Regions from separate parts of the Pseudoalteromonas sp. SCSIO 43095 genome, predicted to be linked through region 2. Evidence: predicted binding sites of a transcription regulator. Region 2 holds the regulator's gene; the other holds the start of a gene.

Region 1 (4,369 bases), 1.0 Mb from region 2:
TAAGGTGCATGGAATGCCGCAAGGCACCAAACATCTTGCAAAAGTTTTGAAACTTTTTGCTGATAATGGCATCGAAATAGATATGATTAATCAAATTAATCATAAAGTTGAAAAAGTCGACTATGTTTTTACTGTGCATTTAAATGATTACTTAAACGCACTTGATTTGTTAACGGCTGAGCAACAGCAATTTGATGCACAGGCAATTGACGGATCGACCAATGTGGCGAAAGTGTCAGCGGTGGGTATGGGGATGAAATCTCATTCCGGGGTAGCGAGCTTATTTTTTGATTCGTTGGCACAAGAAAACATTGATGTGATGTTTGTTGCCACCTCAGAGATCAAAATTTCAGTTTTAATAGATGAAAAATACCTCGAGCTGGCTGTTCGTGCATTACATAAGACATTTTTAACAGAAAATGAATAGATTGAGGGTTTTTACTTACTTTTTAGTCTAATTTTAATTAAAATGTTTGTTCGGAATCTTATAATTTTATTGGAACATGGGAGCAAGAGAATGCTAATACTAACTCGTAGAGTAGGCGAGACCCTGATGATTGGTGACGAAGTAACCGTTACTGTTCTGGGTGTTAAAGGAAATCAAGTTCGTATCGGTGTTAACGCACCTAAAGACGTATCAGTTCATCGTGAAGAAATTTACATGCGCATACAAGCTGAAAAGTCTAACCCTAATCCGGGCAATGCTTAATCAACATAGTATAAAATGTGCTAGTTAATATAACTATGACATTTGTAAAAGCCACTCACTGAGTGGCTTTTTTGTTTATAAAATCAATCGTTTCTTCGTCGAGTATTGCCTTAGAAATGTATTGCATACCGCTTTTACTTTTTAACAATAGTCCACAATCTGTAGTAATAATTTCGTTAATGTCGTGCCAAGCTAACTGGTAATTTTTGTAATGATTGGTTGATTTTATTCCGTCTTCGTCGAAGGTGAGAGTGACTTCAGAACCAGACGCTCTGCTTAGCATTTGCCTGGTAACCCACCATGGGCGGCGATAGTAAAAGGCGATGCACTCAAGTAAAGCTAACATAAGCAAAAATGTACCTAGGTAATGATCTCCTAAACCATAAATACCAAATAATCCCAATACAACAAGCAGTGCTAATAAAAAATATTTAGGTTGCGCGCGTTTACTATAAGGCAGCGATTGGTCGAAGCATTCATAAAAGTAAGGTTTATCGAGTTTATAGGTTGTCGTAAATACCATGCATCTATACTTAAAAGCTATTTTTTATCATTTTAGCAAGCTATGTGGCAAATGCGCAGCTTAAAAAGAATTAATAGTTCAGAGTTTGTAATTAATGGGTAGCAACTTGGCAACTAATACTAAACACAAAAAAAGCGACCAAATGGTCGCTTTTTAAAAAGGGGGCTGAATTAGCAATTTGTTTCTTCAGCGTTGACTCCTTCTTTTACTTCTTCACAGGCATCTTCTACTTTATTTTGAACATCTGTCACGGCTTCGTCGATGCGTTCACCGGCTTCTTCTGCATGATTGTCTTCACAACCCATAATAAATGCACTTGCGAATAGGCCAATAGCTGCTGCTTTAAGTGTTGATGATTTCATAATGTAATTCCTTGTATATAAATTTAAAAAGTTCGTTGTTTCTTATCTACTTGGGGCTTTTACCACGTAAAGCGCCAGAGACAAGTGAAATAACCAGTAAAACTATAAAGATAAAAAATATGATCTTAGCAATTCCTGCTGCGGCTCCTGCAATACCACCAAATCCTAAAACGGCTGCGATTAGTGCGATCACCAAAAATGTAATTGTCCAGCGTAACATTGTCATCTCCTTGATTTATCTAAGTGTTAAAGTGTTGTTTTTATATAAGCGAGTAATATGCCAGCATTTTATTTTGTTTCAAATCAATGGTTTAACTTATATTTTTGAGTTTAGCTTTATATTAGGTTGGTAATTTTTACGGTTTTATCTGTAACTTATTCACAGTGGTGTCTGATGAGATAATAAATAGTTTTTACAGTCGTTATTTTGGTAAGACCAATTAGCATTTGCTTTGGCAGTTTTTAGTGGATTAGCTCATTTGGTATATTTTTATGTGTTTTTACAGAATATTAGGGTTTTTATATATTCTTTATTTATAACGAACATTTTTACCATCTATATATATAGGTTAAATAAGCTATTTTAGGTGGTGTTAACCTTATTGGTGATATGTTACTTTTAGATTAATTGGTTTTACCAATTTACAATGTGTAGACAAAAGAGTAGTTTTTGTTACTATTAGTGAATATTTATTTAAATAAACTGACTTTTTATGTATTCAGTTTTGAACAGGGGAGAATTATGGATATAGGGGCTTTGCTTACAACTGCAGGCAATTTAATGCTAACCGGTATGGTGGGTGTGTTTGTATTTCTTTCTTTATTGATTGGTGCAGTGACAGTTATGTCTAAGCTGGCTAGCAAATTTTCTCAGCCAGAACTTGAAGTATCACAGAGAACACCATCTTTTAAATCTCAAGGTGTGCCAAATGAGCACATCGCTGCAATTAGTGCTGCCATTGCTCAGTACAAAACAAATAATAATTAGAGGAGCATACCAATGGCTAAATTAAAAATAACAGAACTCGTACTTCGAGACGCCCATCAGTCGCTTTTAGCTACCCGCATGCGATTAGACGACATGTTACCTATTGCAAAAAAAATTGATGACGCAGGTTATTGGTCTATAGAGTCTTGGGGTGGGGCTACCTTTGACTCATGTATTCGTTATTTAGGCGAAGATCCTTGGGAGCGTATTCGCGCGCTTAAAAAGGCGATGCCAAATACACCCCAGCAAATGTTACTTCGCGGTCAAAACTTATTGGGGTATCGCCATTATGCTGATGACGTTGTTGAAAAGTTTGTTGAGCGCGCGCACAAAAATGGCGTAGACGTATTTCGCATTTTTGATGCCATGAATGATGTACGTAACTTAGAAACTGCTATAAAAGCGGCGGTTAAGGTAGGCGCGCATGCCCAAGGTACGATTTCTTACACGGTAAGCCCAGTACACACATTGGATATGTGGCTAACACTTGCTAAGCAGCTTGAAGAATTAGGTTGTCATTCAATTTGTATTAAAGATATGGCGGGATTGCTTAAGCCTTATGATGCAGAAAAACTGATTAAAGGCTTAAAAGAAACAGTTTCAATTCCTATTGCTATGCAATGTCATGCAACAACGGGTTTAAGTACCGCAACGTATCAAAAAGCGATTGATGCCGGTATTGATATGCTCGATACGGCTGTATCGTCTATGAGTATGACTTATGGTCATTCAGCAACTGAAACAATTGCTGCAATCGTGGAAGGTACTGAGCGTGATACTGGGCTTGATTTAAACCACCTTGAAGAAATTGCAGCTTACTTTAGAGACGTACGTAAAAAGTACGCTGCGTTTGAAGGCAGTTTAAAAGGTGTTGATGGCCGAATTTTATTAGCCCAAGTGCCAGGTGGTATGTTAACTAACATGGAAAATCAACTTAAAGAGCAAGGCGCTGCTGATAAACTAAACGAAGTATTACTTGAAATTCCACGGGTGCGTGAGGATTTGGGCTTTATTCCATTAGTTACACCGACCTCGCAAATTGTTGGTACTCAGGCAGTACTTAATGTGCTTACTGGCGAGCGCTATAAAACCATCACCAAAGAAACCGCTGGCGTATTAAAAGGTGAGTATGGTTCAACACCTGCTCCTATGAATAAAGAGCTACAAGAGCGTGTACTTGATGGCAGCGAAGCAATTACCTGTCGCCCTGCAGATATTATTAAACCTGAACTTGAAACGCTTGAGGCTGAATTAAGTAAACTTGCGCAAGAGCAAGGCTTAACGCTTGCTGATGAGCAAATTGATGATGTGCTCACGTATGCCTTATTCCCACAAATTGGTTTGAAGTTTATTAAAAACCGTAATAACCCTGACGCATTTGAACCTGTTCCCAGCGCTGATGATAGCTCAAATAAAGCACCTGAAAAATCAGCGGCAAACAATAAAGGCGTTAAGGCTGAGCAATACAGCGTTAAAGTAGATGGCAAAGTATACGATGTCGTGGTTGCTCAAGGCGGTGAGCTTAAAGAGGTGACGCTAAAAGACTCAGAGCATATTCCGCAGTCGGCATCAGTTGCTTCAGGTGAAACTCTTAATGCGCCACTTGCCGGTAATATCTTTAAAATTAAAGTAAAGCCAGGTCAGGTAGTAAATGAAGGCGATGTGGTGATTATTATGGAAGCCATGAAAATGGAAACCGAAGTACGCGCCATGCATACCGGTACAATTGCAGACGTGCTTGTCTCTGAAGGTGATTCAGTGTCAACCGGCGATGCAATGATTGCATT
Region 2 (4,369 bases):
TACCTCAAGCACTATTAACCCAAGTTTAGGATGATGAGTTAATAATGAACTTTTTTATTCTTGCTCATTAAATCGTTGGTCGATGAGTTCACCTATTGCGCTAAGTGCAGGCTCAGCGTCGGGGCCTTCGCATACCACCTTAACTTCTTTGCCTTGGCTGCTTTCGAGTAACATAAGTGCCAGCACGCTATCGCCAGCGGCTTGTTTGTCATCTTGAAATAAAGTGATTGTGGCATCAAATTGCACAGAAAGCTGAGCTAATACTGTCGCCGCTCTAGCGTGTAATCCTAATTTGTTTTTTATTAAAAATGTATTTTCTAAGCGCATGACATGTTCTCGCAAGCTTTATTCTTGTTCTCGGTGGCGAATTTTTACATTGGGATGACTCATTGCAAAGCTTTCGCCAATGGTTTGCGCTAAATAAACAGAGCGGTGTTGCCCACCGGTGCAGCCAATTGCAATAGTTAAGTAGCTGCGATTATTTCGTTCTAAATGCGGCAGCCATGTTTGCACAAATGTTTGAATTTGCCATGTAAATTTTTGCACTATACTGTGACTTGCTAGGTAGTCTTTTACTGGTTGATCCAGCCCTGTAAGTAGCTTTAGTTCAGGCTCCCAATGCGGGTTTGGTAAAAAACGGGCATCGAATACGTAATCTGCTTCTTTAGGGAGGCCGTGTTTAAAACCAAATGACTCAAAGGTAATGATCAGTTGTTTATCTTTTTTTCCGAGTATTTTTTCACGAATAGACTCAGCAAGCTGATGCACACTTAAATCTGTGGTATCAATCATATAATCAGCACGATTAATCAATACATCAAGTAGTTGTTTTTCTTTTTTTATGGCTAAATCAAGCGGCAAAGAATCAATAGATAAAGGGTGAAGACGACGCGTTTCTGAAAAGCGTTTTATTAATGTTTGATCGTCACTGTCTAAATAAAATACCGTTGGTTTAGTAAAACCAGGTAAATATTCAATGATTTCATTAAACTGCTGTTGCTCTTTAGGTAGGTTACGTACATCAACACTCACAGCAATTTTATTATAACTGTCGGAAACACTGCGCACTAATGATGGTAATAAATTAAGAGGAATATTGTCTACACAATAATAACCTAAGTCTTCCACAACGCGTAACGCCACAGATTTACCTGACCCTGAGCGACCGCTTATAATTATTAATTCCATTTACCACCTTTCTTTATTACTACGATTGACTGACGATAACCTGATACAGTTCGCTATCCGATTTGGCGGCGCGTAACTGTTTACAAAATTCTTTATCATTGAGCTTTTCTGCTATCGTGGCTAAGGTTTTTAAATGCTGCTTATTGTCACCATCAGGTACAATTAAGGCAACAAAAATGTCGACCGGTCGGTTATCTATCGCATCAAAATTAATAGCCGTTTCGCTCACTAATATAAGTGCAAGAGGCTCTTGTACACCACTCATACGACCATGTGGAATTGCAATTCCTCGACCTATACCTGTACTTCCAAGCTTTTCTCTTGCAGTTAATGCATTAAGAATATCTTGTTGTGTTAAATAGGGCAGTTTATTGTGAGCCAATTCACTGATAAATTCTAAAATTCTTTTTTTACTATTAAAAAGGACCGCAGCTTTACTGCAGTCCTGACAGATAAGTGAGCTTAGTTTCATAGTGTTAGTGTCGAGCAAGTTTCTCTTTGTGTTTAATTACTTGACGATCTAGCTTGTCAATGAGCGAGTCTATAGCGGCATACATATCTTGATGCTCAGTAGAAGCAAAAATCTCAGCGCCACTAACATGAACGGTTGCTTCAGCTTTTTGGTTTAGTTTTTCTACATCGAGAATAACGTGCACATTCGTTATGTGATCAGTGTGCCTCTGTAACTTCGAAAATTTGCTATTTACGTAGTCTCTAAGCGAGTCGGTAATATCTACATGACGACCAGTTAAATTCAGTTGCATAAACATTTTCCTCTTTGTTGTACGCCTTAAATCAAACTTTTACGTTGATTAGACGGGGGAATAGCTAGAGATTCGCGATATTTTGCTATAGTTCTCCTCGCTACTTTAATTCCTTGCTCTGCCAATATATCTGCAATTTTACTATCACTCAATGGTTTAGCTGAGTTTTCTGCAGCGATTAATTTTTTAATTAATGCTCGTATTGCTGTTGATGAGCATTCGCCACCATTTTCAGTACTTACATGGCTTGAAAAGAAATATTTAAGCTCAAAAATGCCACGTGGTGTGTGCATGTATTTTTGCGTAGTAACACGTGAAATAGTCGACTCGTGCATTTCCACCATTTCAGCCACATCGTTAAGTACCATAGGCTTCATCGCCTCAGGACCATGTTCAAAAAAGGCCTGTTGTTGCTGCACAATACAGTTAGTTACTTTAAGCAGCGTGTCGTTTCTACTTTCTAAGCTTTTTATAAACCATTTAGCCTCTTGTAAGTGCGAGCGAATAAACTGGCTATCACCACTTGATTTAACCGTACGCGACATAGCTGCATATTGGCTATTTACTCTGATCTTAGGCATGCTATCTGGGTTTAGTTCAACCACCCAACGGCCTTTTACTTTTTTAACCGACACGTCAGGAATAACGTACTCAGACTCTTCTCTGACAATAGTGTCTGCCGGTTTTGGGCTGAGCGTATGAATCAACGTCATGATTTCTTTAAGCTCATCTTCTTTAAGCTTTGTTTTTTTCATCAACGTGCGATAGTCACGCGCAGCCAGTAAATCAATATGATCGGTTAAGATCATTTTTGTTTCGTTTAAAAAAGGTGTGTCTTTATCAAATTGATTTAGCTGAATACACAAGCACTCTTGTAAACTACGCGCGGCTATTCCCACTGGATCAAATAGTTGAATACGCTTTAGTACCGCTTCTATTTCGTCAAGTTCAACTTCATCTTCGGCGTCGTTTTCTTGGTTAAAGCTTTCTAATATTTCTTCACAGCTAAGGGTTAGAATCCCTGAGTCGTCCACAGCTTCTACAATTGCAATAGCTATCGCTTCATCGGTAGGGCTAAACGGCGTCAGTTGAAGTTGCCACATTAAATACTCATGCAGCGTTTCAGTCGAAGAGCCTTGATAAATAGATTCATCTTCTGGCATTGGGCCCGATGAAGAGGCAGGCGCAGCACTCATATATTCATCCCAAGTAACATCCATAGCCATATCATCGCTAATGGTGTCTTTGGTCATTGCTTCGCCGCTATCTTGCTCATACTCGCTAGGTTTATCGTCAGCTGAGGCACTTAGCGTTAAGTCATCGTTATCGGCTTTTTGTTCGTTTTTACCTGCAGTGTCTTCGCTGTAATCGTGTTCTTCAACTTCAAGCAAGGGGTTGCTATCGAGCGCTTCTTGAATTTCTTGCTGGAGATCCAATGTACTGAGTTGCAATAAGCGAATTGCTTGTTGCAATTGTGGAGTCATTGTAAGTTGCTGGCCCATGCGCAGCTGTAATGATTGCCTCATGTATCTCTAACAATCCTTTTAAATTACGGTCTGTTGACCTTTACGATTAAAATTTGTTCAAACTAGGGGCGGTTTAATTGCGGCGCGAGGTTTGTAACCTAGTGGGCTAAGTCAAAACCGAGCAACAAAGAGTAAATCGTCCCTAGGCAGAACCCGAAGGGCAGCGCCTGTTTGGCATTGATGCTGCGTTATCGCCTATTTATGGGGAAATACCACACCACATAGGCTCTGCCTTGCCTAAATACCAAACAGACTGCTGCAAATTCAACCTTGATAGGTCAACAGACCTAAGTATGATTAATCTTAGCAGATGCTTAGTGGAATAACACACATATTAGAGCTTGAACTGCTCGCCCAAATAAACATCGCGTACTGTTTTATCGTTTAATACGTATTCAGGAGTGCCTGATGCAATTAACTCCCCATGAGAAACTATGTAGGCTTTTTCACAAACATCAAGTGTTTCGCGCACGTTATGATCTGTAATAAGGACGCCAATGCCACGGTTTTTAAGATGCTCTATAATCTTTTTAATATCTAATACTGAGATAGGATCAACCCCCGCAAAGGGTTCGTCTAAAAGGATAAATTTAGGGTTTGCTGCAAGCGCGCGAGCAATTTCAACGCGGCGACGTTCACCACCTGATAAAGCCATACCTTGACTATCGCGGATATGCTGAATGCTAAATTCATCAAGTAAATTATTTAAAGTATCTTCGCGTTGTTGTTTATTTAATTCTTTACGTGTTTCTAAGATAGCCATTAAGTTTTGATAAACAGTCAGCTTTCTAAAAATAGACGACTCTTGCGGTAAATAACCAATCCCTAAACGCGCTCGGCTGTGCATCGGTAATAAAGTAATATCTTTATCATCAATTGATATTTTGCCTT

Evidence for each region. The regulator sigma-54, encoded in region 2, starts transcription at its own class of promoters, with help from an activator protein. The targets are predictions, from matches to a motif close to GTTGGCACGNNNNTNGNNT.
Region 1: LOC50_RS10890 (DUF1328 family protein) is a predicted target of sigma-54. The motif match lies at 1,861-1,879, and genes of this name have one in related genera.

The regions. Positions count from the first base shown of each region.
Region 1 covers NZ_CP087995.1:2,312,414-2,316,782, reverse strand. The annotation lists gene LOC50_RS10910 (aspartate kinase) at 1-427, shown strand, start outside; gene csrA (carbon storage regulator CsrA) at 518-709, shown strand; gene LOC50_RS10900 (YcxB family protein) at 765-1,232, opposite strand; gene LOC50_RS10895 (hypothetical protein) at 1,403-1,594, opposite strand; gene LOC50_RS10890 (DUF1328 family protein) at 1,641-1,814, opposite strand; gene LOC50_RS10885 (OadG family protein) at 2,337-2,582, shown strand; gene oadA (sodium-extruding oxaloacetate decarboxylase subunit alpha) at 2,595-4,369, shown strand, end outside.
Region 2 covers NZ_CP087995.1:268,109-272,477, forward strand. The annotation lists gene LOC50_RS01255 (HPr family phosphocarrier protein) at 55-327, opposite strand; gene rapZ (RNase adapter RapZ) at 346-1,188, opposite strand; gene ptsN (PTS IIA-like nitrogen regulatory protein PtsN) at 1,208-1,660, opposite strand; gene hpf (ribosome hibernation promoting factor) at 1,665-1,952, opposite strand; gene LOC50_RS01275 (RNA polymerase factor sigma-54) at 1,979-3,478, opposite strand; gene lptB (LPS export ABC transporter ATP-binding protein) at 3,813-4,369, opposite strand, start outside.